DNA from 4 places in the Paenibacillus sp. 276b genome. Region 2 is predicted to be linked to each of the others. Evidence: a T-box and tRNA genes for the amino acid it is inferred to sense, from the RefSeq annotation. Region 2 holds a T-box; the other regions hold tRNA genes.

Evidence for each region. The T-box of region 2 lies ahead of leuS (leucine--tRNA ligase). A T-box ahead of a tRNA ligase gene usually reads a tRNA of that ligase, here a tRNA-Leu.
Region 1: it encodes a tRNA-Leu, which carries the amino acid that the T-box ahead of leuS (leucine--tRNA ligase) is inferred to sense. The anticodon was not compared.
Region 3: it encodes a tRNA-Leu, which carries the amino acid that the T-box ahead of leuS (leucine--tRNA ligase) is inferred to sense. The anticodon was not compared.
Region 4: it encodes a tRNA-Leu, which carries the amino acid that the T-box ahead of leuS (leucine--tRNA ligase) is inferred to sense. The anticodon was not compared.

The regions. Positions count from the first base shown of each region.
Region 1 covers NZ_FNRR01000007.1:283,930-291,604, reverse strand. The annotation lists partial or broken gene BLV50_RS26900 (IS3 family transposase) at 1-527, shown strand, start outside; gene BLV50_RS26895 (hypothetical protein) at 642-878, opposite strand; gene BLV50_RS26890 (general stress protein) at 1,086-1,535, shown strand; tRNA gene BLV50_RS26885 (tRNA-Leu) at 1,772-1,857, shown strand; gene BLV50_RS26880 (insulinase family protein) at 2,136-5,057, shown strand; gene BLV50_RS26875 (helix-turn-helix domain-containing protein) at 5,215-5,922, opposite strand; gene BLV50_RS26870 (MalY/PatB family protein) at 6,170-7,390, shown strand; gene ung (uracil-DNA glycosylase) at 7,665-7,675, shown strand, end outside.
Region 2 covers NZ_FNRR01000004.1:468,597-476,271, forward strand. The annotation lists gene BLV50_RS21315 (nicotinate-nucleotide adenylyltransferase) at 1-219, shown strand, start outside; gene yqeK (bis(5'-nucleosyl)-tetraphosphatase (symmetrical) YqeK) at 203-769, shown strand; gene rsfS (ribosome silencing factor) at 792-1,139, shown strand; gene BLV50_RS21330 (CvfB family protein) at 1,136-2,041, shown strand; gene BLV50_RS21335 (class I SAM-dependent DNA methyltransferase) at 2,181-2,951, shown strand; gene BLV50_RS21340 (phosphotransferase family protein) at 3,133-4,089, shown strand; T-box leader at 4,188-4,455, shown strand; gene leuS (leucine--tRNA ligase) at 4,528-6,972, shown strand; gene comER (late competence protein ComER) at 6,953-7,675, opposite strand, start outside.
Region 3 covers NZ_FNRR01000001.1:110,471-118,145, forward strand. The annotation lists gene pelA (pectate lyase) at 273-1,232, shown strand; tRNA gene BLV50_RS00570 (tRNA-Leu) at 1,350-1,433, shown strand; gene BLV50_RS00575 (X2-like carbohydrate binding domain-containing protein) at 1,764-5,654, shown strand; gene BLV50_RS00580 (helix-turn-helix domain-containing protein) at 6,074-7,675, shown strand, end outside.
Region 4 covers NZ_FNRR01000001.1:18,176-25,850, reverse strand. The annotation lists gene BLV50_RS00130 (sn-glycerol-1-phosphate dehydrogenase) at 1-882, opposite strand, end outside; gene BLV50_RS00125 (hypothetical protein) at 1,042-1,221, shown strand; tRNA gene BLV50_RS00120 (tRNA-Leu) at 1,282-1,365, opposite strand; gene BLV50_RS00115 (adenosylhomocysteinase) at 1,600-2,787, shown strand; gene BLV50_RS00110 (Gfo/Idh/MocA family protein) at 2,828-3,820, shown strand; gene BLV50_RS00105 (DoxX family protein) at 3,878-4,273, shown strand; gene BLV50_RS00100 (winged helix-turn-helix transcriptional regulator) at 4,481-4,840, shown strand; gene BLV50_RS00095 (sensor domain-containing diguanylate cyclase) at 4,918-6,534, opposite strand; gene BLV50_RS00090 (spermidine synthase) at 6,715-7,464, opposite strand; gene BLV50_RS00085 (LysR family transcriptional regulator) at 7,568-7,675, opposite strand, start outside.

The DNA.
Region 1 (7,675 bases), on a different contig from region 2:
CACCAAACGTACTGGATCGTAACTTTCAAGCAGAAAAACCAAATGAGAAATGGGTTACCGATATTACGGAATTTAAGTTGTTTGGAGAAAAGCTTTATTTATCACCTGTTCTGGACTTATTTAACGGTGAAATTATCACGTACACAGTAGGATCTCGCCCTACTTATTCATTAGTCTCCGACATGCTAAATAAAGCTTTTAAACGCTTATCCAACGAGGATGAGCTCCTCCTGCATTCGGATCAAGGCTGGCACTACCAGATGAAGCAGTATCAACATGCTTTGAAGGAACGGGCGATTATCCAGAGCATGTCACGCAAAGGAAATTGTTACGATAACGCAGTAATGGAGAACTTCTTTGGCATTATGAAGTCAGAATTTCTCTATCTTAATGAGTTTGAAAGTCTAGATGACTTCAAGCAAGAACTAGCACAATACATCGATTACTACAATCACAAACGCATTAAGTCAAAATTAAAAGGCATGAGCCCGGTACAATACCGAATTCATGCCATACAGGTTGCATAAAAATATTTGTCTAACTTTAAGGGGTCACTTCACGATACGTCTGGTTTTATTTTATGAAGGGCGAAATAAACACGTCTAGTTCACGTATAAATACATGAAGTACTTGTTCCCTGTTTACAGATCAGCCGTACACAACTGCATTCCACTTAAATGATGAGAGCGAATGCTTAACAGACGTGTGACTTGTTCTACTTCGTCGAATGGAATCCACAGGCTTCCGTGGACGGTCCGTAAGGAAAGAATGGAAGCGTCGGCTGTACGTTCCGGAAATCCAGTTACCGTTTGTCCACTTGTATTACGAACGATGATTTGTTGTTTGCGTCGAATGGCAATTTCTACCTCTTTTTTCATATGTCATTGCTCCTGGTTATGGAATAGTAATTCGATATGTCAATAATTTCAATGGTTAATTTGTCTTCTTTATCTAGTCTATCAGAACTAGGTATAGATTTCCAGATCAGAAATTAAATTTTACATAGGTGAAAGGACTTATTATGTGATATCCGTTTTTGAAGAAGCAACCAGGGTTATATAAGGGTAAAAGGAGGGGGAAGTATAATGACACAATTGCTTATCGGACTCGTACGCACGGAGAATGAAGCCATTATCAAGTTAAATAAATTGAAAGAGGAAGGTATAGCAGATAAATATTTGGGTGCGGTAGCCAAAGAACAGGTTAATCTCGAAGTGGTAAGCGAGAAGACTGGTTTGCCTATGCCTCTGAAGGGCGCAGGAACAGACGGTGCACTAGGCGTGCTTAAAGGGGTGCTTGCTGGTCTGGGCAAGCGGATGGATCAGACGATGTCCATCGGAAAAGCGGTACGCAAACTTGCAGGCAACGAGATTGGAAATGAGACGGATGATCTGGTGCTTACCTTAACAGAAGCAGGGGTCTCTGAAGAAGATGCTAATTACTATGAAGATTGGCTGGTGCAGGGGCATATCCTGGTGGTTGTGGAATGCAGCGAGGAAGAGGCAGCCCGAATTGCACCTATTCTTCTTTTTTAGTTTAATTTAAGCCTGATTTTAGGTTTCTTTAATGTTGGGGAGGTATTCTTATTTCACACCTCCCTTAATATAGATGGTTTAAAGAAAGTTCGGGACCGCAACTCGAACTTTCTAGGCACTGCTCGCTAACGCTGGCAGTGCCTGTTTCATTTTTTTGGATAATTTTATATTAAGGTATTGCAAAGCTATAAATTTCATGGTAAGATATTTCTTGTCGCCAAGAAATACATACCCATGCCGGGGTGGCGGAATTGGCAGACGCACAGGACTTAAAATCCTGCGGTAGGTGACTACCGTACCGGTTCGATCCCGGTCCTCGGCATCTTAAGAAAAGATCGCATGACACTTGTTAAACAAGTTGTTCATGCGATTTTTTTTGTTTGGAAATTTTAATTTTTATGATTTTCTGCTGTACCATTCAGTTCATAAACATTAAAAAACGATAATACATATCAGATGACATCTGTGGTGCTGCCCGTTAGGAAGACATGCAACGATAGTGTATACTATCCGTAGGCATAAATTACCTTTAACTTTGAACTTGAAGAACTCAAGGTTGCATATCAAACTAAACAATTTTATGGACGGAGGACTCGACCCATGTTGAAACAGCTTAAGCCCTATAAGGTGCTGCAGGAACGCAGAATCGAAGAGTTGAAGTCAGATGCGTATCTCCTGGAACATCAGAAATCCGGAGCCAAAATTGTACTCTTATCTAATCAGGATGATAATAAAGTGTTCAGTATCGGTTTCCGTACTCCTCCGGAAGACAATACAGGTGTAGCTCACATTCTGGAACATTCCGTACTGTGTGGCTCCAAGAAATTTCCGGCCAAGGATTCCTTTGTTGAGTTGCTGAAGGGTTCTCTTAATACATTTCTGAATGCGATGACATATCCAGATAAAACGATCTATCCGATTGCAAGTCGGAATGATCATGACTTCCATAACCTGATGGATATTTATCTGGATGCGGTACTCCACACAAATATTTATAATAATGAAAAAATATTTCTACAGGAGGGTTGGAATTACAACCTGACCTCAGCTGAAGATGAGTTAACCTATAACGGCGTTGTATATAACGAGATGAAGGGTGCTTTTTCTTCACCGGAACGGATTGTACGCAGGGAAGTTCTGAATTCACTTTTCCCGGATACTACATATTCCTGTGAATCAGGCGGATTTCCCGATGCCATTCCCGATCTGACTTATCAAGGCTTGCTGGATTTCCACTCCAGATACTATCATCCGTCCAACAGCTTCATTTATTTGTATGGGGATATGGATATGGAAGAGAAATTGCAGTGGTTAGATGAGAACTATCTGAGTGAATATGATCGAATTGAGATTGATTCTGCCATTCAGCTTCAACCTGCATTCGGAGAAAGAGTGGACGCAGTCAAGACATATTCTGCCGGAAGTACCGAATCAGAAGTGGATAACAGCTTCTTGACCTATAATGCGGTCATTGGAACAAGTCTGGACAAGGAATTGAACATCTCGTTTCAAATTTTGCTGTATGCACTGCTTAACGCTCCAGGAGCGGTTCTGAAGCAGGCCTTGCTGGATAAGGGCATTGCAAAGGATGTATATGGTACGTATGATGACAGCCTGTATCAGCCTGTGTTCACCGTTGGATTGAAGAAGAGCAATCTGGCAAGCAAAGAAGATTTTCTGGGGACGGTAAAAGAGGTGCTTGAGCGTGTTGTGAAGGAAGGCTTTGATCCAAAAGCGCTGCTCGCAGGTATCAATTCCTATGAGTTCAACCACCGTGAAGCGGATTATGGAAGAATGCCCAAAGGATTAATCTACGGTTTCTCCTCATTGCAAAGCTGGCTGTATGATGTCGAAGCGCCATTTACTCATTTGGAAGCGAATGACGTATTCGCCGAGCTCAGAACGAAGATGACCGAGGGTTACTTTGAGAAGTTGATTGAGACGTATTTACTGCAAAATACACATACTTCTTTCGTTGCTGTCACGCCGGATAAAGGATTGAACGCACGCAAAGAGGAGGCGCTGAAAGCACATCTGAAATCAGTTCAGGCTGGACTGAGTCAGGAAGAGATTCAGCAACTCATTCAGAGAACCGAGGCTCTCGCCGAGTACCAGAATGCACCATCAACCAAGGAACAACAGCAGGTCATTCCGACGTTGTCGATAGAGGATATTGAACCGAAAGCATCGACGCTGTATCAGACGGTAAATCAGGTCGAAGGTACAACGGTACTGCACCATAATATCTATACGAATGGGATCGGTTATCTGAGACTGTTGTTCGATATTAAGGAAGTCCCACGGCGTTTGCTGCCGTATGTTGGATTGCTGAAAAGTGTGCTCGGTTACGTCGACACTCAGAATTTCTCATTTAATGAATTGTCGAATGAGATTCACATTCATTCCGGGGGAATTCATAGTGGCATCGGTACGTATGCGAACGCGCATGAGCACCGTGATTTCAAGGCTACGTATGAATTCAACGCCAAAGTACTCTATGACAAACTTGGATTTGCTTTTGACATGATCAAGGAAATTGTGTTTACGTCCAAATTTGATGATTCGAAGCGTTTATACGAAATTATTGCCCAGTTGAAAGGCAACTTGCAGCGCAATCTGATCAGCGGAGGGCATTCAGCGGGAATTGGCCGTTCGACCTCTAAACACTCGGCTGTCGCAGACTTCAGGGAAGCGGTTAGTGGCATCGCCTTTTACCAGTGGCTTGAGGAGCTTCAGGCGAACTTTGAGGCTAGAAAAGAAGAACTGTCGACCAGCCTTCAATCGTTGACTAGCTTTATTTTCAGACCGGAAAACTTGCTGGTGAGTTACACTGCGGATGATCAGGGATATGCAGGCTTGGAGAAACAGGTATCCGATTTGAAAGCGAAGCTGTTCACCCAAGATGTTGCCAAAGAAAAAGAGGCATTTACACCTGTACATCATAAAGAAGGATTCAGATCTCCATCTGAAGTCCAATATGTCGTTCAAACAGGTAATTTTATCGATAAAGGGTATTCGTATACCGGCTCGCTGCGTGTCTTGCAGGGGATTCTTTCTCTGGATTATTTGTGGAACAATATCAGGGCCAAAGGCGGAGCATACGGCTGCATGTCAGGCTTCAGACGTAATGGAGATAGCTATGTAGCATCGTACCGCGACCCGAATCTCGAAAAAACATACAAAGTTTATGAAGAGATGCCGCAATACCTGAAGGATTTCAAAGCAGATAAACGGGAAATGACAAGATATATCATTGGCGCCATCCAGGACCTCGATACACCAAGGACCCCTTATGGCGAAGGATCATTCTCTCTGGAATGTTATCTGTCTAATGTCACCGAAGCCGATCTTCAGAAAGAACGGGATGAAGTGCTAAGCACAACAGAAAGTGACATTATAGGTTTTGCCGAAGTGGTATCCGCTATATTGGAACAGCAGCAACGCTGTGTTATCGGTAATGAAAACAAGATTGAAGACCAGAAGCAATTATTTGACGAAACCCTTGATTTGATCAAGAATTAATCGAATAATATATCAAAGTCGAAGTGTGAAGTAATAAACATCTGATCCCAAAGGGCGCTTTTATGAGCTGTAATAGCTTATAACTGCCGCCCTTTTCTTGTTATATAGGGGTTATTTCCCAATCAATCAATCTGATCCATCAGCATCTGTTGAAAATTTAGGTGACGGCGAGCATATTATAGATCTTTAACGTACGCAGATCTTCTTTAGACATTTTTAGCTCGTTATATAACTCCTGATTCTCAGGCAAGGGTGTTCGAGAGAATAGCATTTTTAAAGCGATGGGCATAAAGGGACGGAAGGATACACCTGCCATCAAACCCCACTTTTTCTCGGATTCCTGAAAAGATGCCAAAATGTTAATATACAGATTCTCCAGCGGTGTAGCCTGATTTTTCAGAATCAGCGTGGTGAGTGTGTCGTAATGCTCGGTGTGGCCCCAATACATATTTTCGCATTCCTGATAATTCTCAAAATTCTTGACGTTCATATACATCACGGTTCGATAACGATTCGCGTCCGACTGTGCCATCATGTCAATGACACAACGAATGAGGCTGTTGTTGCGCCCGTCATAAAAATACGAATAAAACCGCGTGGAATTTTTGAAAAAGCTGGACGGTACCGTATTCATAAGAGGAGAGGCTTGCTTGGGTTCAATATACAGCAGCTGCTCCACCTGAATGTTCAATGAATCAGCAATTTGATGCAGCGTAACCACATCAAGTGTAATATCACCGCTCTCATATTTGGACAGAGTAGCTTTACTTTTGTGAATCTGATCCGCCAGCTGCTGGACCGTTAACCCTTTCCATTTGCGAAAATTACGGATTTTCTTGCCCACTTCTTTGTTGATGGTGTTCATATCGGATCTCCTTCTGTTAAGTTTCTTAAGAATATGAGAAAAGGTGAAACCCCTTGGTAAAATCAATCTATACGAAAAATATAACACTTTTTTCATGAAAATACCTATTATGACGAAACATTAAGATGGATTTGTTTCTTCTGAATAGATTCTATTGCGTTTGATGTAACTTCTAAGCCATGAAATAATGTGTCTAACAGAACCTCATCCCAGGATGGAGAACAGAGAGAAAGAGGCGCAGAAGGCTATGAAGTATGATTTCGATGAGATTATTGATCGCACAGGAACCAATGCCATGAATACGGATGGTTTCCGTCAATATATTTTTAATGCAACAGAAGATATGAAATTTCCATTTAAGGATGAAGAATTTATTCGCATGTGGATTGCAGATATGGAGTTTGCCACACCTCCCGAAATACGGGAAGCAGTTAAGGAGCGTTTGGACCGGAAAATTATGGGGTACTCCCAGGTGTTCGATCCGGCATACTACGAAGCTGTCTCCAACTGGATGAACAGATACTATGACTGGTCCTTTCCCAAGGAGCATCTGGAGACATCACATGGGATCATTCCTGCTCTATATGAATTAGTTGAATATATTTGCAAACCGAATGAGAAGGTGCTGATTGTGACGCCCTCCTATGGTTATTTTAAATCGGCTGCGGAGCATAATCATATTGAACTAGTTTGCTCAGATTTGATCAACGAGCAGGGACATTATTCAATAGACTTTACAGATTTTGAAGCCAAAGCCAGTAATGAACAAGTTACGTTATGTATTTTTTGCAATCCGCATAATCCGTCTGGACGCGTATGGACAACAGAAGAGTTACAACGTGTGGGTGAGATCTGTCTGAGCCATAACGTGTGGGTAATCTCGGATGAAATTCACTGTGACTTGCTGCGTACAGGTAAGAAGCATACGCCTCTTGCCAAGCTGTTCCCGGATACGGATCGAATCATTACCTGTATGTCTCCAAGCAAAACGTTCAATATGGCGGGCCTAATGTTCTCCAATGTGATTATTGCAAATGAAGGACTCCGAACGATCTGGCAGAAACGGCATTATGGGTTCAAAAATCCGCTGAGCATTGCAGCGACTCAAGCGGCTTACGAACATGGCGACGAATGGCTGAAACAGTTGAAAACGTATCTTGATGACAATTTTGCCTTTGTGGATCAATATGTGAAGCGTTATCTGCCACAGGCGGTATTTCATATTCCGGAAGCTACGTATCTGGCATGGATTGATATTACGGCATACGTCCCTGCAAATGTAAACCTGCCTTTATTTTTCGCTGAACAAGCGGGGGTATTACTTGAAGATGGACATATGTTTGTAGCTAATGGAGGCGGGTGTATCCGTCTAAACTTGGCATGTCCGCGTTCGGTTCTTGAAGAGGGACTCAGAAGAATAAGCACTCTATTGGTCAATAAAGATGAGGGCGTACCCGTTCAAGTCTGATTAAGTTATCTATAAACAAGGTACTGGATTGCTTTAACTCTGTTGTACAGATTCAGAGCGCATCAATTTACAACGATAGATATTCCATGCTCGGTCTGAAGTAACGTTAGTTATAGAGGCAACCCTATCCCCTGATGTACACTTCTGGTCTGCTGTCCCCGGTTATGTTAAAATGGTGGATAGTCTATGAGTCGTAGGATACGGCTCACGCAGGTGGCAGTTCGTTATGTGGACTGCACGGATATGTATTCATCAGGGAAAGGAGCCTTTACATATGTTTGGAAA
Region 2 (7,675 bases):
ACCTTCATCGGTGTGGGAAGACCGGGATTCCAGTTACATCTGGATGACCTGCCGGACGCGTTGCAGGATCGGGTATTGTTGGCTGAGATGCCCCTAGTGGATATATCATCCACAGCCGTACGCAGACGTCTTGCCAAAGGTCATTCGGTACGTTTCATGATTCCTGATGAGGTGCACCAATACATTGTAAGGAGCGGTTTATATGGGACTAAGCCGTGACGAACTGATCCGCGCAGTTTCCGGTCAAATGCCGGAGAAGCGTTGGAAGCATACGCTGGGTGTCATGGAGTCGGCAGTGTTATTGGCTGAAAAATATGGTGCTGATCCTGTAAAAGCGGATTTGGCAGCAATCTTGCATGATGTGGCCAAGTATTGGCCCGTATCTGAGATGGAAGCGGTCATCCGTGATAATGGTTTGAACGAAGAACTTTTGCAGCATGACAAGCAGCTCTGGCATTCCGAAGTGGGTGCTTTTGTTGCTGAACGTGACTACGGCATCGATGATGCCGAAATTATTAATGCTATTCGTTGGCATACCTCGGGTCGAGTGGGCATGAGCCTGCTGGATAAAGTGGTATGTCTTGCGGATTATATTGAACCGGGAAGAGACTTCCCGGGAGTAAATCATATTCGCGAACAGGCTGAGCTCAGTCTGGAAGAAGGTTTAATTGCCGGTTTTGACTCAACGATCAGCTTGTTGATCTCGCAGCGCCGTGTCATTTACCCTTTGACCATGTTGTCGCGGAATGACTTGATTGCACATTTATAGATTAGATTATGGAGGTTGGTTCATGACAGTATCATCGAAAGAACTTATGAATATGGCGGTTGCGGCCGCTGACGATAAAAAAGCATCCAACATTGTAGCACTGGATCTGATTGGTATCTCGCTGGTAGCGGACTATTTTGTTATCTGTCACGGGAATTCCGATACTCAGGTACAGGCGATTGCAACAGAAATTCGCAAACAGGCGCATGCAGCCGGAGTGAACATCAAAGGCATCGAAGGTATGGATTCCGCACGTTGGGTATTGATGGATATGGGTGATGTGGTTGTTCATATCTTCCACCGAGACGAGCGTGAGTATTACAACATTGAACGACTGTGGTCTGATGCCAAAGTGGTGGAAACGGTATGAGTTTGATCGCAGGAACAGTCGTCAACTTGCCGGTTTCACGTGAAGTGTCTCCGTTTGGCTACTTTTTGACGACAGGATCGGAAGATGTACTGCTTCACTATACGGAGCTTACACGGGACGTTAAAATTGGAGAAACGCTGGAGGTCTTTCTGTTCTTTGATACGGAAGATCGCCTGGCGGCAACCATGAAAAAACCATATCTCACTCTAGGCGAAATGGCACGTCTGGTTGTGGCTGACATTCATCCACGCCTTGGCTGTTTCCTCGAGATGGGGCTTGGGCGGCAATTGCTACTCCCGATTCGTGAGCTGTCTGAATTGGAAGAGCTGCGTCCCCAGGTGGGCGATGAAGTCTTTGTTATTATGGAACATGACAAGCAGGGACGTTTGCGTGCGAAATTGGCCGGAGAACGTGAGCTTGCACCATTGTCTTTCCATGCGCCAACCTCATGGGTTAATCAATGGGTTGAAGCTACGGTGTACAAGACACTTCAGATGGGTACGTTTGTACTTGTTGAAGGTGGAGTGCTGGGATTTGGAGCCATTGGCATGATCCATTCCTCGGAGCGTAACCGGATGCTGCGTCTGGGTGAAAAGGTAAACTGCCGGGTAACTATGGTCCGTGAAGATGGACGTGTCAATCTGGCAATGTCTCCTCTCAAAGAGGTTGGTCGCAACGAAGATGCAGACAAACTGCTTGCTTTCATGAAAGAGCGCCCTACGGGCGGCATGCCGTATTCGGATGCAACCCCGCCGGACATCATCAAGCAGCGCTTTGGTATCAGCAAATCCGCTTTCAAACGGGCCTTGGGCAAACTGATGAAGGACGGTCTGGTAACTCAAAAGGAAAACTGGACCTATCTGACAGAGTCTGTACCTCAGGATCAGAACGAGGACAAGTAGACAAACGGGTAGAATGGATCAAGCATACGCTTGAATCCACAAGTAAAGGCAGGGCAAGGCTGGGTGAACTCCGGACGCCCCTGCTTTTTCTTTTGTTCAAAAGAGATTCGAAAATGAAATTGAAAGTGCGGTGCCTGACATGTCTTACCGGAAATTTGCCTATGTGTACGATGAATTAATGGAGGATATGCCTTATCCGGACTGGATAAGGTTTGCGAGAACGGCTTGGGAACGGCATGGCATGCCGAAAAGTGTGGCTGAACTGGGCTGTGGAACCGGCTCAATTACGATCCCACTGGTGAACTCCGGCTTTGAAGTTACAGGTATTGACCTGTCAGCGGACATGCTGTCTGTTGCACGCAGTAAAATGGAGGCCACGCCTCAAGGCCACCGCTTATATCGGGAAGGCAGTGTCCGCTGGGTGCAGCAGGATATGCGGGACTGGAGAGTACCGGAGCCTGTGGACTCGGTGATATCGTTCTGTGATTGCGTGAATTATCTGCTTGAAAAAGAGGATATCGTTCGTACCTTTCAGCGTACTTACGAGATGCTAAAGCCGGAGGGCACATTCCTGTTCGATGTACATCATCCGAATACCCTTATTCGATACGAAGAGGAGCAACCATTTGTGTTGGACGAACGCTCCGTATCGTATATTTGGACCTGTGATATGGATCATGAACGGTGTGAGATTGAGCATCATCTAAGTATCTTTTCGCGTGTGGCTGAGAGCGGCAAGGATATGTACCAACGGTTTGAAGAGGTTCATGTTCAGCGTGCGTATGATCCGGACTGGATGAAGCTGGAGCTCACGAAGGCTGGCTTCAGAGATGTACGTGTATATGCTGATTTTGAGTGGAAAGAGGCGGGAGAAGGCGCACAGCGTCTATTCTATGTAGCCGTGAAATAGGATTAAGATAAAGAACTGTCCTTATGATGTTTGTATAAGGGCAGTTCTTTGTTTATAAGAATGTTTTTTATATGTAATAAAAGTTATTGCCAGTGGGGTTAAAGGAAGCCATAATAGTTGGATGGAAAACGTTTTCTAATTAGTAGAATCCTGAAAAATTAAATTCTGGGTGGGATGCAGAATGGAAAGTACATACAAAACAAGGCTTACTTCTGAACAGTTAGACGGAATTGTGCAGCAGCATTTTAACACAGGTATCCAAGAATACAAAGAAATGATCGACGGCTGGGCAAACCACGCTTACTTTATCACCAAGAACGACGGACAGAAGGTTGTACTCAAAATAGCTCCTTCTAATGGCATTAAGCTGATGCGCTGCGAACAGCATGTCATGGTTGCTGAGGTTGAAGCACTACGACTCGCGGCAGAACTTCAGGATGTACCCGTTCCTCGGGTATTGGCCTATGATCCATCGCTCACCCTGGTTCCGGCAGAGTATTTTATTATGGAGTACATGCCAGGAACGCCGTATAACAAAGTCAAAGATCAGTACAGTGCAGAAGAGCAGGAATTCATAGAGCAGCAGCTGGGTGCGTACAATCGTCGGATCAATGAAATTAAAGGAGAGAAGTTTGGTTACTTTTCCTCAAAGAAATCGCATTATACGACGTGGAAAGAAGCTTTCCTGTGCCTAATGGATGATATGCTTGCAGATAGCAAGGCAGCGGGTTTGGAATTTTCGATTCGTTATGAGGAACTGGAGCGTTTGATTCAAGAAAAATCGGATGTGCTGGATGATGTCAAAGAGCCTGTGCTTGTACATTGGGATTTGTGGGATGGGAATGTATTTGTAGAAGCGGGGAAAATCACGGCTATTATCGATTTTGAACGTTCCCTTTGGGCAGATCCTTTCATGGAGCACTATTTCAGTCATTTTAATAATACACTGGGATTCCTCAAAGGATATGGAAGAGCGGTTACAACAGATAGTGAACGAAAAAGAAGAAGTTTATATGATCTGTACTTTGATCTGGCGCTGAGAATCGAGTGTCCGTATCGTCAATACGAGAACAAGGAACACATTCAGTGGTCGATTGATAATCTAGAAGAAGGAATCAAGCGATTCCAGTCGTCTTAATGTGTATACTGATGCATAGCATTGCTTATACTCAACAGACAGTGTAATATTGACTTTAATGCTGCTTTTTTATATAATGTTTCCGATCATATCGTATACATATTTCGATGATAAGGATCAGTAGTGAATCCTGTACATGACAGAGAGCCGGCGGTTGGTGCAAGTCGGTTGACAGTATTTCACGAACTCGCCTTGGAGAAATGCGGTGATTACACCATCTTGCAAACGACCGAAGTTACATTCGGGTTCAGGAATGGAAATCCGCATCGGTTAACCGCCGTTACAGGTCCAAAGGGAGTGGATGACGAAGCACGATCGTCCGCTAACTAGGGTGGTACCACGGGAATTCAACCTCTCGTCCCTAGCGCTGCAAACGCTACGGGATGCTGAGGTTTTTTTGTTGCAATAAAAGCGAATAACCAAGAGGAGGAACAATAGATGAGTGAGAATCAACAGCCGAAACACGGCTATAAGCCACAAGACATGGAGAAAAGTTGGCAGCAATACTGGGATGACAATAAAACGTTTAAAACGGGTGAAGACCCCGCTAAACCGAAGTTTTATGCCCTGGATATGTTTCCATATCCATCCGGCTCAGGCTTGCACGTAGGTCACCCGGAAGGATATACGGCAACGGATACTGTATCCCGTTTCAAACGTATGCGCGGTTTCAATGTATTGCATCCAATGGGTTGGGACGCTTTCGGCCTGCCTGCTGAGCAGCATGCATTGGATACTGGTGAGCATCCACGGGATATTACATTCCGCAATATTGACAATTTCCGTCGCCAGATCAAATCACTGGGTTTCTCATATGACTGGGATCGGGAGATCAGCACAACAGACCCTGACTATTACAAATGGACGCAATGGATCTTCATCCAGTTGTACAATAAAGGCCTGGCTTATGTAGATGAAGTGCCTGTGAACTGGTGCGAAGCTTTGGGAACGGTACTGGCGAACGAAGAAGTTATCGACGGTAAGAGTGAGCGTGGTGGACATCCGGTCGTTCGTAAACCGATGCGCCAATGGGTATTGAGAATTACGGAATATGCAGAGCGTTTGCTGGAAGACTTGGAAGAGCTGGACTGGTCGGAAAGTATCAAGGATATGCAGCGCAACTGGATCGGCAAATCGACCGGGGCGGAAGTTACTTTTGCCATTGAGGGTCATGAAGAAGTTATTAAAGTGTTTACGACACGTGCAGATACTTTGTTTGGTGCAAGTTATGCTGTATTGGCACCTGAGCATGAGCTGGTTGAAGTCATTACAACGGCTGAACAGCGTGAAGCAATCAAGGCATATCAGGAACAGGCTGCTCGCAAGAGTGATCTGGAACGTACTGATTTGGCTAAAGACAAAACGGGTGTGTTCACAGGAACTTATGCAATCAATCCGGTAAACGGAGCGAAGGTGCCAATCTGGATCGCCGATTATGTTCTGGCTGGATACGGCACAGGGGCGATCATGGCCGTTCCGGGACATGACGCTCGTGACTGGGAGTTTGCGAAACAGTTTGGTCTGGACATCATCGAGGTTGTACAGGGTGGCGACGTGACACAAGAAGCGTATTCCGGAGACGGACCGCATGTGAACTCCGATTTCCTGAACGGATTGAACAACGAAGAAGCGATTGCGAAGATGATTGCCTGGTTGGAAGAGAATGGTAAGGGGCAAGGCAAGGTAACCTATCGTCTGCGCGATTGGCTGTTCAGCCGTCAGCGTTACTGGGGTGAACCAATCCCGATTCTGCATCTGGAAGACGGAACGATGAAGACGGTGCCGGAAGATCAACTGCCTTTGCTGCTGCCGGATATTGACCAGATTAAACCCTCGGGCACTGGAGAGTCACCACTGGCGAATGTTACGGAATGGGTTAACACCGTAGATCCGGAAACGGGAATGAAAGCACGTCGCGAGACGAACACAATGCCACAATGGGCAGGTAGCTGCTGGTATTACCTGCGCTTTATTGATCCACACAATGACAAGGAACTGATCTCTCAGGAGAAACAGCAGCAATGGCTGCCAGTTGATCTGTATATCGGGGGAGCAGAGCACGCGGTGCTTCACTTGCTGTACGCTCGTTTCTGGCATAAAGTGCTGTATGATCTGGGTGTGGTGCATACCAAAGAGCCGTTCCACAAACTGGTCAACCAAGGGATGATCCTGGGAACCAACAATGAGAAGATGAGTAAATCCCGTGGTAATGTTATTAACCCGGATGAGATCGTCAATGAATTCGGTGCAGATACATTGCGTCTGTATGAAATGTTCATGGGGCCTCTGGAGGCGACAAAACCATGGAACGCTAACGGGGTTGAGGGCATGCACCGCTTCCTGTCACGTGTATGGCGTCTGTTCATCAATGAAGATACAGGTGCAATTAATGACAAGATCACAGCAGATGGTGGAACCGATGAGTTCAAGCGGACTGCACACAAGACAATCAAAAAGGTTACAGAGGATATGGAACATCTGCGTTTCAACACAGCGATCAGCCAGTTGATGATCTTCATCAACGATGCGTACAAAGCAGATACGCTGCCGCGTGAAGCAATGGAGAACTTTGTACAGCTGTTGTCACCGCTGGCACCGCATATGGCAGAGGAGCTGTGGAGCCGTCTCGGTCATGAAGGTGGAATCTCTTACGTAGCTTGGCCTGAGTATGATGAGTCCATGACGGTGGACGCCGAAGTGGAGATTGTTGTTCAAGTGAATGGCAAAATTGTAACCCGTGCTACGATCGCGAAGGATCTGGACGCACAGGGCATGCAGGACTTTACAATGGAACTGGCACCTGTGAAACAGGCACTGGAAGGCAAGACCATTCGCAAGGTCATTGCCGTTCCAGGCAAACTCGTTAATATTGTTGCCGGTTAATCTCACCGGCTTTGAATAGTTCATCCAGCTTCAACAAATCTTCATCATATTTGTCGTGAGTCGTCTGGATCAGACTGTCAAAAACCCCATTCAGACTGACCTTTAGCAGGGCAAGTGCCTGTGCGGTGATGCCGCCAGGGACAGCCACGCGAGCCTGAAGTTCTTGCGGGGTGTATCCTCCTTCGGTGAGCAGCTTGCCTGTTCCCAGGAGCATCTCGCCGGCAAGAGCGCAGGCGTCGGCTCGTTTGATGCCTGTAAGCTTGACGGCACTCTCAATCCATTGCTCCAGAAAGAACGATATGAATGCAGGTCCGCAGCTGGAGAAGTCGGATGTGATCCGGGTGCAGGCTTCATCCACTTGATAGGGTCTGCCGATATGACTGAGCAGCCCTTCCAGCACAGCGCGGTCTTCGGTAGTCATTCGCTCACCGTGAATACACAGGGACGCTCCGCTGCCGACCTGGTGCGTAACGCTGGGGATAACTTTGGAGACTTTGCAAGGAAGTGAAGATTCCAGATGGCGCAGCTGCACGGGACTGGTGATCGAGACGATTATATGATTGGGATTCACGACAGGCAGGATGTCGTCAATGACATGTTTGAATTCAAGTGGCTTCACGCACAAAAAGATGATATTGCTGCGGATGACGGTTTCCCGGTTGCTCTGTGATTCATGCAGACCGGGGTAACGTAGGGATAGCTG
Region 3 (7,675 bases), on a different contig from region 2:
ACAAAAAAGTAACTACTGTTTCAAATGGAGAAAAATTGGATAATTTATTGGCTTTCCCACATTTCGATTAGACGATACCTAAAGGTTAAGACAAAGAATTTGTTACATATTGTTGCAATTATTGACAAAATTCATTGTTTTGCATAGAATTCTTTTTGTATAATCCACTTATTGGATGAAAAGAAATAGTTTGAGTTTAAAAACAAATATAAGGAGGGGAGACGCTCAAGGAAAACAGTTTGCAGAAAATGAATTGGGGAGTGTTCTAAACGATGTTGAAGGCACAAGCAAGGTTTGCATCTTTGGTAATGGCATGTACAATGATTTTCTCTGTTGTCGGAATGGTATTTCAGCCTGCTGCTAAGGTATCTGCTGCAGACGCATCTGGAACGACAGCAAGTATCTCAGATATTTTGAAGAATCAACGTCCTGACGGGGGATGGAAGAAGGATTACAAAGAAACAAGTGGTGAGTGGGCCAAATCTACGATTGATAATAAAGCTACATACTCAGAAATTAGAAGATTAGCCAAGGAATTTAAAAAGACAAATGATCCGCGATATTCGGCTGCTGCCATCAAAGGAATCAACTTTTTGTTAAATATGCAGTACTCCAATGGAGGATGGCCACAAGTATACCAGAGCTCAGGCTATCACAAACACATTACCTTCAACGACGATGCCATGATTAATGTCATGTACATGCTGGATGAAGTAGGTGCACGTAAAGGTGATTTCTCATTCATCGACAGCTCTCTTGCGGATCGCAGTAAAAAATCAGTTGCCAAAGGTGTAGATGCTATTCTCAATACACAGGTTGTAGCAAATGGTAAACTGACTGCATGGGGACAGCAGCATGATTCCAGCTCCCTAAAACCTGCAGGAGCAAGGATTTATGAAGTGCCTTCTCTAAGTGCTGGAGAGAGCAGTACGATTGTAAAGTTTTTGAAAACAAGACCGTCGAACTCGAAAATTAAGGCTTCCATTCAAGCGGCAGAAGCCTGGTTCAACAACGTGAAAATTACAGGATACAAGTATGTCAGAGAAAACGGAGATAGCAAACTCGTAGCTGATTCAGGTGCAGCGCCAATATGGGCACGTTTTTACGAAATTGGAACGGATAAACCGATCTTCGTAGGACGTGATGGGGTTTTGAAATACAAACTCAGCGATATCGATAAGGAAAGAAGAGGTGGGTATGCCTGGTATGGCAACTGGCCTTCAAAGATATAATTTATAAAAAGCTTTATCATTGAAACCGAAATTATATTTTTTTGTTGACACTAATTACCTGCACATGATATATTATCTCTTGTCGCCGCGATATAATTTCTCGGAGATAAGACATACGCGGTCGTGGCGGAATTGGCAGACGCGCACGGTTCAGGTCCGTGTGGGCTAACCCCCGTGGAGGTTCGAGTCCTCTCGACCGCATCATATGTAACACGAAAAAGGTTCCTAGAATGGCATTGCTGCCACTCTCGGAACCTTTTTTATTTGTTTACAGATTTTGATCTTTGCTTTTCCTGATTCTTTTCAACCCATTCCCTCGGCTTGAGCAAAGATGAAGTTTCCATTTGTTTATTTATCCATTAATGGAAATATGTTTGTTCTGCGACGGTTTGCCCCTATATTTCAGGTTAATTGTACGTAAAATACCGAATTGTACCTATCTTGGGAATGCCTCATCCACTATTCTCTTCTCGTGTGGAAGCGCTATCAACAGGAATTTGAATGACCAAATTCAGAGGGGGTAGGGATAATTTGAAACGAATCGGAAAAAGGATGGCAATGTGTTTCATGGTATTTATGATTGCGGCGGTGCAGTTCGGGATTATGGGAACGACAGGTAATGTGGCACAAGCAGCAGATAAGAGTCTGGCCCAAAAGCCGTATATGGGTTGGAGCAGTTACAGCATGCAGGTATATGACGGGCCGGGTAACTGGACATCGGCCGAGAGTATTAAGAAGCAATCGGACGCCATGCGTGAGAAGCTGCAAGCCCATGGATATGAATACATTAATATTGATGCTGGCTGGAACGGTGACGAAGATGAATACGGCCGTCCTATTCCGAGTACTGTTCTTTATCCAAATGGATTTCAGGAGGTCATTGATTACGTCCATAATAACGGACAGAAGATCGGAATCTATCTGATTCCGGGATTATCAATCACCGCCTATGATAAAAATCTTGAGGTTTATGGGTCGGGCGGGGCATGTCGTATGCAAGATATTGCAGTAAAACCGCTCGTTGTTATGGATGCTTGGGATTCGTACACGTACAAAATTGATTTTTCGAACCCTTGCTCACAGAAGTATATTGACTCCATCGCGGATCTTCTTGGCGAGTGGGGTATCAACTTTGTCAAATTCGACAGTGTGACGCCAGGATCGGGAATCAATAATCTGAGCCGGGATGCACGTGGTGATGTGGAGGCATGGTCCAAAGCCCTGGACAGAAATAACATCTGGTTTGAGCTTTCCTGGGCGCTTGATCACAATTACGTGGACTTCTGGAAAAAGTATGCAAACGGCTGGAGGATCGACTGGGACGTTGAAGCTTACGACAGCAGTAAGGGATTGACCGAATGGTCGAGTATTTCCCGCTTGTTCCCCATCGCTGCCCTCTGGTGGCGGGATGCAGGTCCCGGAGGCTGGAACGACTTCGATTCACTGAATGTCGGGAATGGCTCGATGGATGGTCTGACCAAGGTTGAGCGGCAAACGGCCACGACCTTCTGGTCTATCTCTTCAGCACCGCTTTATACAGGTGATGATTTAACAAGGCTGGACAGCTATGGATTGGAATTGCTTACGAATGACGAAGTCATTGCCGTCAATCAGGCCGGACGTCCAGGCCATCCGGTTTCCATGGAGACCAAGCAGCAGGTTTGGTATGCCAATAACGGAGATGGTACTTACAGTGTAGCCTTGTTCAATTTGGGCGACCAGAGTGCGGAGGTTAAAGTCAAATGGAGCGATCTTGGCCTCAACGGTCCGGCTTCTGTCCGTGATCTCTGGAGCCATTCCGAGCTGGGGAATTTTAATCATGAATTCAGTGGCGGCGTGCTAGAACCCCATGCTTCCCGGATGCTTAAAGTAACCGCACTGAACGGCACATCAGCCGTCAATGACGATGATACAGGCATGCTCTATAGCGGGGATTGGCAGCGCAACGGGGGCAAGGAGCAGACAGATGGGAGACAGGATCTGAGCATAGCGATTACGGATTCCTCTGGCACTGGTCCAGCGAATAGCAGTCAAGGGGGTGCCTTGGACGCTGAAGCTGACAATGCTGCAAATTCAATCTCCGTGGAAGATGCCACTGTTACCAATGAGGTCTACATTAATGATGATGACAGCAGTATTAAATACACGGGCTCATGGAACTCCAATACCGGCAGAAGTTACGGTGATTACAATGGCGATGTGCATTTTACTGAAAAAGACGGCGATTATTTTGAGTATAGTTTCACGGGCACAGGCATTGAACTGCTGACGGAGAAGGATAAAGACCAAGGAGACATGATTGTCACCCTCGATAATGGAGCACCTGAAACTGTAAACGCCTATACCAGTGGAGAAAGGGAAGTCCAGCAGGTTTTGTACAGCAAGCTTGATTTGGACAACGGCCCACATACCTTGAAGGTGGTCAAGGGCTCGGGCCAGTATATGTTGCTGGATGCGCTTAGAGTAACCATGGAAATTCCTCCTGGAGGGCAGAACAGCACCATTAGTCCGACCTCTGCAAACGTTGACAAGGAGACGGAACAACAGAAGGATGTCACCGTGAGGCTGTCCTTGAACGGCAATATGCTGACCGGCGTTGAAAATGACGGGGTGCTGCTCAGTGATGACGACTACACGGTGGTCAATGACAAGCTGACTATCAGGAAGAAGTACCTCACGCAGCTGCCTATAGGGACAACGAGTCTAAACGTAATCTTTAGCGCGGGTGATCCCCAGTCTTTGGCAATAAGGATCAGCGATACTACGGGCATTCGATTTATAATGATCAATAACGACGATCCGGCAATCAAGTACAACGGCTCCTGGTCACGAAGCACTGGCAGAGGTTTGGGTGACTATAAGGACGATGTGCAGTATACCGAAAAAAACGATGATTCTTTTGAATACACCTTCAAGGGAACGGGGATCCAGTTATTTACGGAGGTTGACCAGTCACAGGGAGACATGGATATCTATGTTGACGACCAATTCAAGGAAACAGTCAGCGCCCATCGTAACGGTCGGCTGGCACAGCAGAACCTGTACAGCATATCGGGGCTGCCGGATGGGCAGCACACGCTCAAGGCAGTGAAGAAATCGGGGGAGTATATGCTGCTCGATATGCTCAAAGTTGAGCTTCCGAATCTAATTAATCCGGTAACCGCGGATTTCGACAAGTCAGCTTCCGCTCAGACAGACATTGATGTGACGCTGCTGCAACAGGTGGAAAGCTTCAGTGGTATTACTAACGGATCACTTGATCTGGTTCCGGGGTCCGATTATACAGTTGCAGGGAACCGAGTTACACTGAAAAAATCGTATCTTGCTGCGCAGTCAGTGGGGACGCTGAACCTCAGCTTTGCCTTCGGCGGTGATTATCTCAATGATGTGCATTCCACGGTGGTGGACGGGGATTCTTTCGAATACACCTTCAAGGGCACTGGAATAAGTATGATTACACCGACTGGACCAGAACAGGGCGAAGTGGACATTTATGTAGACGGACAGCTGGTGCAGACCGTGAACGCCTACAGTCCAAGCCGGCAGATTCAGCAGGAGATTTACAGCATTTCAGGACTGGCAAAAGGCCAGCATACACTCAAAGCTGTGAAGAAATCCGGTGAGCTCATGCTGGCCGATCAACTGAAATTTACTGTCCCTACTGGAAACGGTGAACCAACGAATCCGTCGAATCCAGGTGGTCCATCCAATCCAAGTGGACCATCGACTCCAGTCGTCCAGCCTTCAGACACTTCTGTGCCTGCGCCGGCTCCTGAATCCGGAACTACAGACAAGACAACAGAAACGGAGGGTGGTCAGGATATTCCGTATAAAAAGTATATTCAAGGTTATCCGGGCGGGTTGTTCAAGCCGGATAACAAACTCACCCGTGCAGAAATGGCAACCATACTCGCAATGGTATCTGAGAAAGAAGGCACAGGATCTGCTATTGCATTCAGTGACGTTAAATCTGAATATTGGGGAGCCGACGCCATTGCTAAGGTAAGCAAGATAGGGCTGATGAGTGGTTATAAGGATGGAACGTTTAAGCCAAATCAGTCATTGACTCGTGCGGAGATGGCCACTCTCGTAGCCCTTCTCGGTCCGGATTCCGAGAATTCAGGCGATGGATTTTCTGATATCAGCAGCCACTGGGCCAAGGAAGCCATTTTGAAAGCGCAAAGCGCAGGCATTCTGAAAGGCTATAAAGATGGAACTTTTCGCCCGAATGCTTTATTGACAAGAGCGGAAGCCGTTGTAGCAATCAACAGAGCTTTGGGCAGAGCACCGCTCACGAACGTTTCGCAGCCACAGTGGAAGGATGTTCCTTCCACACACTGGGCCTTTGGCGATGTTGAAGCAGCATCCGTCGATCAGGTTGTAAAAGCCCGATCAGAGGTGGAAGAACCAAAGAAGAAATGATGTAAACTAGGATTGGGGGGCCATCTCGGCCCCTTTTTTCTGAATGATAAGGAGTTATCATCTCAAACCAAAGAACTTCGGAAATGTTAAAAAAAGCAATGATAATCGTCTTTTTATCGTTGCCTTTTATTCATTCCCGAATGAAACACGATTGAAGAATGAGATAAAACAATTGACTAACCCGGAAAATATTATTATCTTTGATAACGCTACCAATACCTCAAGGAGGGGGAGGAGGGTTACCCATTAAATATTCCAATGTTTTTCGTAAATTTTTAATTTCCTACGTGATCATTTTGGTTATACCCAGCATTGGCGGTTATATGTCTTATCTAACTTCCATCTCCGTAACACAGTCCATTTCCATTGAGAATAGTGTTACCCAACTCCAGAAAAGCCAGGAAATATTGGAGGGCCGCATGGCGGAAGTAGAGGGCTTCACCCGACAGCTTGCAGTTAATCAGGAACTGAACGTTCTGATGAATGAAAGGGACAACGAAACCAACGTATATGGAATATGGAGAACGATGGAGAATGTGTTGACCTTTGGACAGACCAATGATTTTCTGCAAAATTATTATATTTATCTTGCGAATTACAATCTAATTTTGACCCCGGGCTCTTCTTACAGACCGAATCACTATTATACTGATTTTCGTTATAACGATCTTTCGTTGGAAGAATGGATGAAGGACGTGTTGCGGAAGACCCACCGGAGTGAGATTAAACCGCTTAGTTCCTATGTTAGTAGGGGGAAGCAGACTTCGGTAATCACATATATGCAGTCATTGCCTCTGGACAGCTTCAATGATTCTTCACCGGCTGTCGCCGTTGTAATCATTGACGAGAAAATGATTCTTAGTCTGTTGTCCAGCCTGAATGACCGATACGGTGGCTGGGTTCATATCAGCGATGCGGAGGGCAATACCATTGCGCTGCAAGGGAGCTCTGAGCCCGAGATGGTGAAAATGGCCTCGGACTCTCATTTTGACCCAAGCAGAGTCAGCCAGTTCTATGGGGATGATCTCGTGATCACTACAAGATCTGATAAGAACGGATGGGTATACCAGGCGGGTATTCCCCGTCATGTCCTGATGGAGAATGCAAACAGGATCAAGGGGATGACGATGCTGATTACGGGCGGCACACTGCTCATCGGACTGATTGTTGGACTTGTGCTGGCTTATCGCAACAGCGTTCCAATCAATCGACTGTTAAGTGTAATGAAAGAGCAGTTTGGGAAGGATGAATCGGCTCCCAAAAATGAATTTGACTTTTTGAGTGGAAATATCGCTGCTATGCTCACCAAGAACAAGCTGCTTGAATCCGAATTAAATCGCCAGCTCCCACTGGTCAGGGATGCCTTCCTGAAGCGGCTGATCTCCGGCGAATTCAAATCGCGGGATGAGATTCTTTCCGCTGCCGAACAGGCAGATATTAATTTGTATCAAGGCACGGGATATGCTGGAATTGTCCAGATTAAGGGTTATGCCAGTATGGACAGCGTCGAGATCCTGAATGAACTGAATGCCTCCCGATTACTGTTGAAGCAGGCTTTGGCTGAACTGGACGTGGATGTCCTGATGACCGATATGGGTTCGGATAAAGTGGTCATCCTGTTCTTTTCCAAGGAAACCGACTCCGAATTGGATCGTGAAAAGGAAGATATCACGCATATCATGGAGAATCTGGCACAGTATGTGTTCAATGAATACAGGATCACCATCCAGTCAGGATTCGGAAATCTCTTCACATCGTTGACAGAGGTCAGCCTTTCCTTTGATCAGGCCAATCAGGCGCTGGAGTATGCAGTCTACATGAATAAAAAAGGCATGATGTGGAACAACGAAGCCCAAACCGAAAATACAACGTATTATTACCCGCTGGATTCGGAGCAGCGACTGATTGGCACGATCCGTGCAGGGGAACTTGAAGAGGCCAAACGGATTGTCGATGCAATTATTGTGCAGAACATGGAGCAGCGGGAGTTGTCCATGGAAATGAAGCATCAACTTGTTGGA
Region 4 (7,675 bases), on a different contig from region 2:
ACCATGCAAAACAGGCTTGTGCCCTGACTCCATCAGATCCATCTCCCACCGATGAGACAGATGATGTTCTCCACCAGATGCCGGGCGGGAATGATCAATGATTAGCATAGAAATGCCGGAAGCAATCAGCGCATCCATCAATACACTCATACCATCGGCCCGTCCTTCAGCGATACCTTGTACATGCTCCACACAGGTCGTTAGTGCTTCTTCTGTCATGCGATAAGCTACGGGGCAGAACGGTTCTCCACCCAGATCCCTGGAAACCACCCAGTCCGCAAGTGATGTATATTTACCAAGCATATCTCCGAATCCGGCAGCATTCATCTCTTGAGGGGCTTGCTCCAAAATATCGATGTCCGCAAAAATAGCTTTAGGCGGTACCGCCTGGAAAGTCTGTTTGACGCCGCTTACAATAAGAGGTGCACCCGCTGAGGTAAATCCGTCAACCGAAGCTGCTGTAGGCACTGACAGAAAGGGCTTGTTCATTTTGGAGCAAACAAATCGCACCAGATCATGAATGGTCCCTGAACCAGCAGCAATGATCGCCTGACTTTCTTGTTTCACACCGAGCAGTACCTGCACAATCCCACCCTCATCGGCGATCACGTCGCCTGCTTTGTTCTCTGGCATGCATATCTCATCCACATGAACGCCCGCTTCTCGGATGTTCTTTACCACCTCGTGTCCCGCTGCCGGACCTGTAAATCGATCATATACCACTGTTACATGTCTGTACCCTTGCTCGGACAAATAGCCAGGTAACCGCTGAATAGCTCCATGCTCCAGATAGACCTGCATTTGCACCAACCGATGATCATGCCCACAAGTACAATTTTGCGCTTCTTCGTTCCATACGGCAATTCGCTTGTTCATATTCATCCGTTTTTAACCTCCCTTAAGAAATATCATGCATAATTACATGGTTAAAACCACAAAATGAAAAAAGGAAATAAAATGTGAGTATTTTCCTGATCACACTTTACTTCCTGTATTAAAAATTTGCAAACCCCAAACTCACATTCCCAAGCAGGTGAACCTATGAAATTAACCAAAGAAATAGGAATTTCTCTCGGATTTCTCGCAGGAACGACATTTGGCAGCGGCATCGCCTTTTTGTTTCGCTTCCAGGCATATGAGGTGATGGCAAGTGTTGCGCTCTTTGGTATTGCTGGAGCGATTGCAGGCCTATGTGTGCAACAATTCATTTTCAATAAATAAAAAAAACAAAAAAAGCTCGCGAATTGCCTTTAGAGCAATTTTGCGAGCTTTTTTCTTCGATGCGGTCGAGAGGACTCGAACCTCCACGGGGGTTAGCCCACACGGACCTGAACCGTGCGCGTCTGCCAATTCCGCCACGACCGCATAATATGTATCTTCTCATCATGGATGAAAAGTACTCCGGTCAAGCAATTTCTTGTTTTACCGTAATTAAGAGTATACATGCTCTGAAATAAGTTTGCAATACCTTTTTTCCAAGCTGCAATGAATAGGACATATGTCCTTTTTTAACCCCATCAAACTCCCTATCGTAGACATTAAGCAGATCAAGTGTCCTGTTGGACAAGCTATACCTTGCATAGAAAAGGGGAGTTTTGCATGACGATCAAGAACACAACACATGAACGTATTGAAGAAGGAAAACGCAGCATTCACTGGACGGAAATGCATATGCCCCTGCTCGGGGAATTGAAATCCCATTTTGCCAAAGAGCTGCCTTTTGCTGGTTTAACCATCGGTATATGTATTCATGTAGAACCTAAAACAGCTGTATTATGCCGCACACTCCAAGCAGGTGGAGCCAACGTTGTATTGACTGGCAGCCCGGGTACAACCAAAGACGCCGTCGCAGCAGCTCTGCAAGAAGAAGGCATCACGGTATATGGTCAACGTGCGGACAGGCGCAATGAGCACCTGCAAAATATCCAAAGTGTACTTGGTCACCAACCCCATCTCCTCATGGATAATGGAGCTGATCTGGCGCGTACCTTCATTCAACAGTATGATACTAACTCTCTTATTGGTGGTACGGAGGAGACAACGACCGGGGCCAATCTTCTGCGTGAAGAGACGGATGAGAACATTCCTTTCCCCATCATTGTTATTAATGATAGTCCACTCAAACGAATCATGGAAAATGAACATGGTGTCGGACAGACCATTATTGAAGGTTTCATGCGTACTACAAACCTGATTCTGCCTACACGTCGTTTCGTCATCGTAGGTTATGGAACCTGTGGACGAGGCATCGCCAGATATTTGCGGAATCTGGGCAGTCAGGTCGTCGTTGTTGAAACCGATCCGATTGCCGGTCTGGAAGCGGCGCTGGATGGGTTCAGAGTGGCACGATTGGAGGATACATTTGCATTTGCCCAAGTGTACATTACTGTCACTGGCCGTCCTAACGCCATTCTGAAGGAACATTTTAATCAAATGAATGATGGAACGATCCTCGCCAATGCCGGACATTTTTCTTGGGAGATGGATCTGGAAAGTCTCCGTCAGGAGGCGGAGCATACGGAACAACTGACAGCGGATATCGAACAATTTACATTAACCAACGGACGTCGACTCATGCTACTTACTCAAGGCGAGATGCTGAACCTGGCTGGTGGCAGCGGCAACCCTGCCGAAACGATGGATCTAGGCTTGTCCCTGCAAGCCGCCTCCCTCCTATATCTTGTACAGCAACGCCAACATCTCACCCTCGGACCACAGCCGGTTCCTCATAGCGTTAACAACACCATTGCCGGACAGATGCTGAAGCATTTAAGCTACAAAATCTAATCAGTGTGATTGGTGATCTGCATTTAAAGGAGAGGTTCACATGAAAAAAGCGAAACTTTGTTTTATCGGTGCAGGATTCCATGCATCCACGAATATATATCCTTCTGCTATTGAAGCAGGAGCAGATATTCAGGCCATCGCCACTCGCAGTATTGAACGGTCCGAGGCAGCTCTCCTTCGTTTTGGGAGCAGCGGGAAAGCCTATGACAATACTCAGCTGATGCTGCAGAATGAAGACTGTGACGGCGTCGTTGTTGTGGCGCAACCAGAGGATCAGACAGCACTTGCCCTTGAATGCATCCGGGCTGGCAAAAATGTATACGTGGATAAACCCCTCGGATGGAACGCTGCCGAAGCTGCTGCTGTGGCTGAAGCTGCCCAAAAGGCCGGTGTGGTTGTTATGGTTGGATTCATGAAACGATATGCGCCGGTCTACATGAAACTCAAGGAACTGATTGATGGTGGATCATTGGGGAGAGCACGTTCTTTCCAAATGAAATTTGCTGTAGATAGCACACCATTCTGCAAGGATGAGGAACAATTCATGAAGCTCGCTGCCATTCATATGGTCGATCTGATGCGTTTTCTGTTCGGGGAAGCCGTACAGGTCACAGGCACAACGGTTAAGGACGGACAACATATTAACCAGGGCATTTCCCTGAAATTTGATCATGGTGTGGTGGGCAGTGCCTACTTTGTTGGCATGAGTGCATGGTCACGCGAAAGCGAAAGTGTACTAGTCACCTTTGACGACGGATTTGCGTTAGCAGATGAGATTAATACACTTACGGTTCATCAATCTCGTACAGGGGATAACCTTCCCTGGAAATCCCTTGAGGAGCAGGATACTGTTTTCACTCCCTCCGGCTCTCCTATGTCAGGCGCTTATCGCGACCTCTACTTACGAGGATTTGTAGGGGAGATGGCTCATTTTATGGAATGCTGTCAGAACAAATCTGATCCACATTCCAGTGGTAAGGATAATATTGAAACCATGGCGTTATGTGATACCATTCTGGCGTCGCTGATCTGACATTCATACGATATAAGACCAATCATTTTATACAACTAGAGAAGAGGAAAGAAGCACATGTTAGACGCCGGATTACTTATCATTCGACTTGTTATTGGTTTCATTATGATGGGTCATGCATGCAAGAAACTGTTTGGCTGGTTTGGTGGAGAAGGCATATCAGGAACAGCCGAATTTTTCGGGGCGATTGGTCTGAGGCCCGCAAGAGTTATGGCTGTCTGTGGAGGCCTTATTGAGTTGATCGGCGGATTCCTGTTTGGAGCAGGTCTGTGGACTGGTTTTGCTGTCATTTTGCTCATCATCCCTATGGTTGTTGCCATAGCAAAAGTTCATGCAGGTAAAGGACTTTGGAATCTGAACGGAGGATTCGAGTACAATCTGGTTATGCTCGGATCACTGATCGGTGTTGCACTTGCGGGTGCAGGAGCTTACTCCCTGGACACTTTATTCTAATCAAGCCTTTCATTCCTGAGAACCTCGGTGTTTCGTGATACGAAACCGGGGTTCTTTGTTATTTTATCTTCATGCAGATGTATGGGATGGGGTTTATAATCCAAGGGAGAAGTGATATGCTCATAGATGAGTGATATGTACATTTATGTGCTGTAGTACTAAAATTGATACTATAAATAACCACCACGAACTGGAGGTGCAATTATAATGAGAAAAAACCCGGCCGATGGGTGCCCCTCGCCTTATGGCTGTTCCGTCGAAGTCACGCTGAGCGTCATTGGAGGCAAATGGAAAGGTGCGATTCTATATCACCTATTCTCCGGCTCGTTAAGATTCAACGAGATTAGAAAGTTATTCCCTGATATTACTCAGCGGATGTTAACTCTCCAATTAAGAGAGCTGGAAAGCAGCGGAATTGTTCACAGGGAAATCTATCCTCAGGTTCCACCCAAAGTGGAATATTCGCTTACACCGTTTGGAGAAACGCTCCAGCCGATTATTTACAGCATGCGAGACTGGGGAGAACAGTATACAAATGAAGTCCAGGCCAGATCACAAGATGTCTAAACAAAAGACAAAAGAAGCTATCCCTCTCTTAGATGGGATTAGCTTCTTTTGATTTCGAAATGAAAGATGAGTAAACCTTATTTTATGACCGTTTGAATGGTAATGGTCCGATTACGTCCCTCTTCCTTGGCTTGATATAACGCATTATCCGCCAAATGGAACAACTCCGTCGCCGTTGTGGAATGCAGTGGATATTCGGCAATGCCTGCCGAAATGGTCACAGAACGATCAATGGGCAATATACTTTGTTCCACCGATACACGGATATGCTCGGCAATCTGATACGCTGTTTTGGAATCTGTATGTCGCAATAACACAACAAACTCCTCCCCGCCAAACCGGGAACATATATCCTGCGTCCGAACTGACAGTTTAATGATATTCGCGATATGCTTCAGAACCTGATCCCCCGCATGATGCCCATACGTATCGTTTATGGATTTGAAGCGATCAATATCCAGTACCACAATGGAGAACGGAACTTCTTCATCAATCCACTGCTGAATGACTTCTTCAAATGTTCTACGATTGGTCATTCCGGTTAATACATCCGTTCTGGCATCATAAGTAAGTTGATCCTTCTGCTTGCGAAAATTCGCCAATGCAGTCAGCACAGTTCGTGTTAACAAGTCCGCTTCCCTGTTCCAATGCGGCTTCATTACAGGCAGATCTACTTTACCCTGATCCACCTGGTTAACCAGGTCCGCAAGATAAACAAATGGACTGGCCAGCTTGCGCGCTACACGAATAACGATAAGTGTCAGAATGATAAACGGAATTGAGGTGTACAGCAGCAACATGCGAATATGTTGATTCAGCTGATCGTATACCATCTGGGTTGGAGATACAACGACAACTCCCCAATCTGTTGTCGGGACCTTATAATAACCTGCGAGTGAATCCACACCCGCCAGATTCTTATATTGTTCTTTGCCCGTATGGTCGTTAAGCAATTTCTGCACCACTTGATTTTTGCTTAGATTTTCACCGATTCTTTCCGTATCCGGGTGAAACAACAACGTCCCGTTGGCATCCACAATATAAAAATAAGAGCCATTACTGGTCCTCAGTTGGCTGCCAAATGACAGATTCAAAATGTTATTTTCCTGTAGATAGATGCTCCCACTAATTAAACCTTTGAATTCACCTGATGGACTGAAGATCGGTTCACTCACAAAAACGACTCTGCGATCCGAATAAGGCGCACGATACGCTTCGGATATATAGGAAGACCTCGATTTAAACGCATTTTTCGCTGCATTAGAAGTTATAGGCTGTCCGAGGCTTTTTTCCAAATAAGGAGATGAACCCCGGATTATTCCCGATTCATCTATCAGAGAAACCGAATTGAAATAATTACTGCTGTTTCGAATCAAATCCAGTGTGGGATCTAGTTTTTTGGCGTCTGCATAGTCTATATCCGGAAAATAGTTGGCTGAATACTTCAAACTGCCCTGCATGGATTGAAACAACGAGTCCAGTGTTTGGCTCATCTGCACGGCACTTGAATAATTAAGTGAGAGCGTATTATCAATCAGCGATTGCTTCTGGGATGTATAAGACGAAATAAACATAATGGTCAATGTCATCAAAACGGCAATGGTGACCAATCCACTCAACAGAGCGGTAAGGCTGATTTTTTTGATCTCCCTTACTTTTCTTCTTAATCTGGATGTTTTATTCTTTGCGATCATTATTGCTTCCCCCGGTTTTTCATGAAAAGGCATATTCCTTCTATCTTATATGAAAGTTGTTAAGAAGAAATAAATAGTTTGTGAAGTTCGAATAATTACATAGTAAGATTGACGATTTAATGACAATTGATAACATGATATGACACTTTTCTTCGAAATCATCTTTAACTGTATTTGAGATTAAGATTCATTTGAATCCACAATAACATATCCCTCGCCAGGCTGCTGTTCTACAAACCCAGCCATATGACGCGTTTGAAATGAAATCGGTCCGTCACAACCGACCAAAATACGATTTTGGACTTCATCCGTTGTTTCAGCTGGCAATGCAAATGAGCGCGTATAAGCGAAGTGTTCCTGTAACGTGGTATGAATCGCATTCACCAGTCTGTCATTGCCCGCACGCCCAAATACATTCAGCAATACGATACCACCAGAATGCAATTTGTCCTTTAGCATCGTGAAAAATGAGCTTGAAGTAAACTGTGCAGGTGTTCCCGCAGCCGTAAAAGCATCTACAATAATATAATGGTATGAGCCTGATGCCTCCTGCTCCAATAGTTCACGACCGTCACCAACCAACACATGATCTCCACGATATCCAAAGAAAGTTCTGCTGAGCTCAATGACTTCCGCATCGAGTTCAGCGACTTTTAGTTGACGGTTAGACAAGTAGCTTGATAGGGTTCCGATGCCGTGTCCAATTATAAAAACCGATTCATAATCGGGATTATTTCGTTCCATCAGGTGAACCATCGCCCTTGGATACTCCAGCACCATTCGGGATGGCTCGTCCAGATCCATTGCCCCCTGAACTGCTGCATTGGAGAATTCTAGCACACGAAATCGGCCCTTATCTCCATAAAGCTTGGATGTATCATATATCGTCAACTCATGCTGTTCACTCTTATTTCGGTATAAAACACGCACTGACCGTTCTCCCTTCGTACTTTTACGCAATGATTATAAGTATAAGTGTGTTTCTAAAAAAAAACCGACTCCGCTGGAACGGAAACGGTTTTCCCATGACCATTTAGGATTGAATCGCCTCATGCAGAGCCTGGACATACTCCACGCCCAGATTGGAAAGCGAAGCATTCTTATGGCTGATCCAGCCAACATTAATGGTCTCTTCACACTC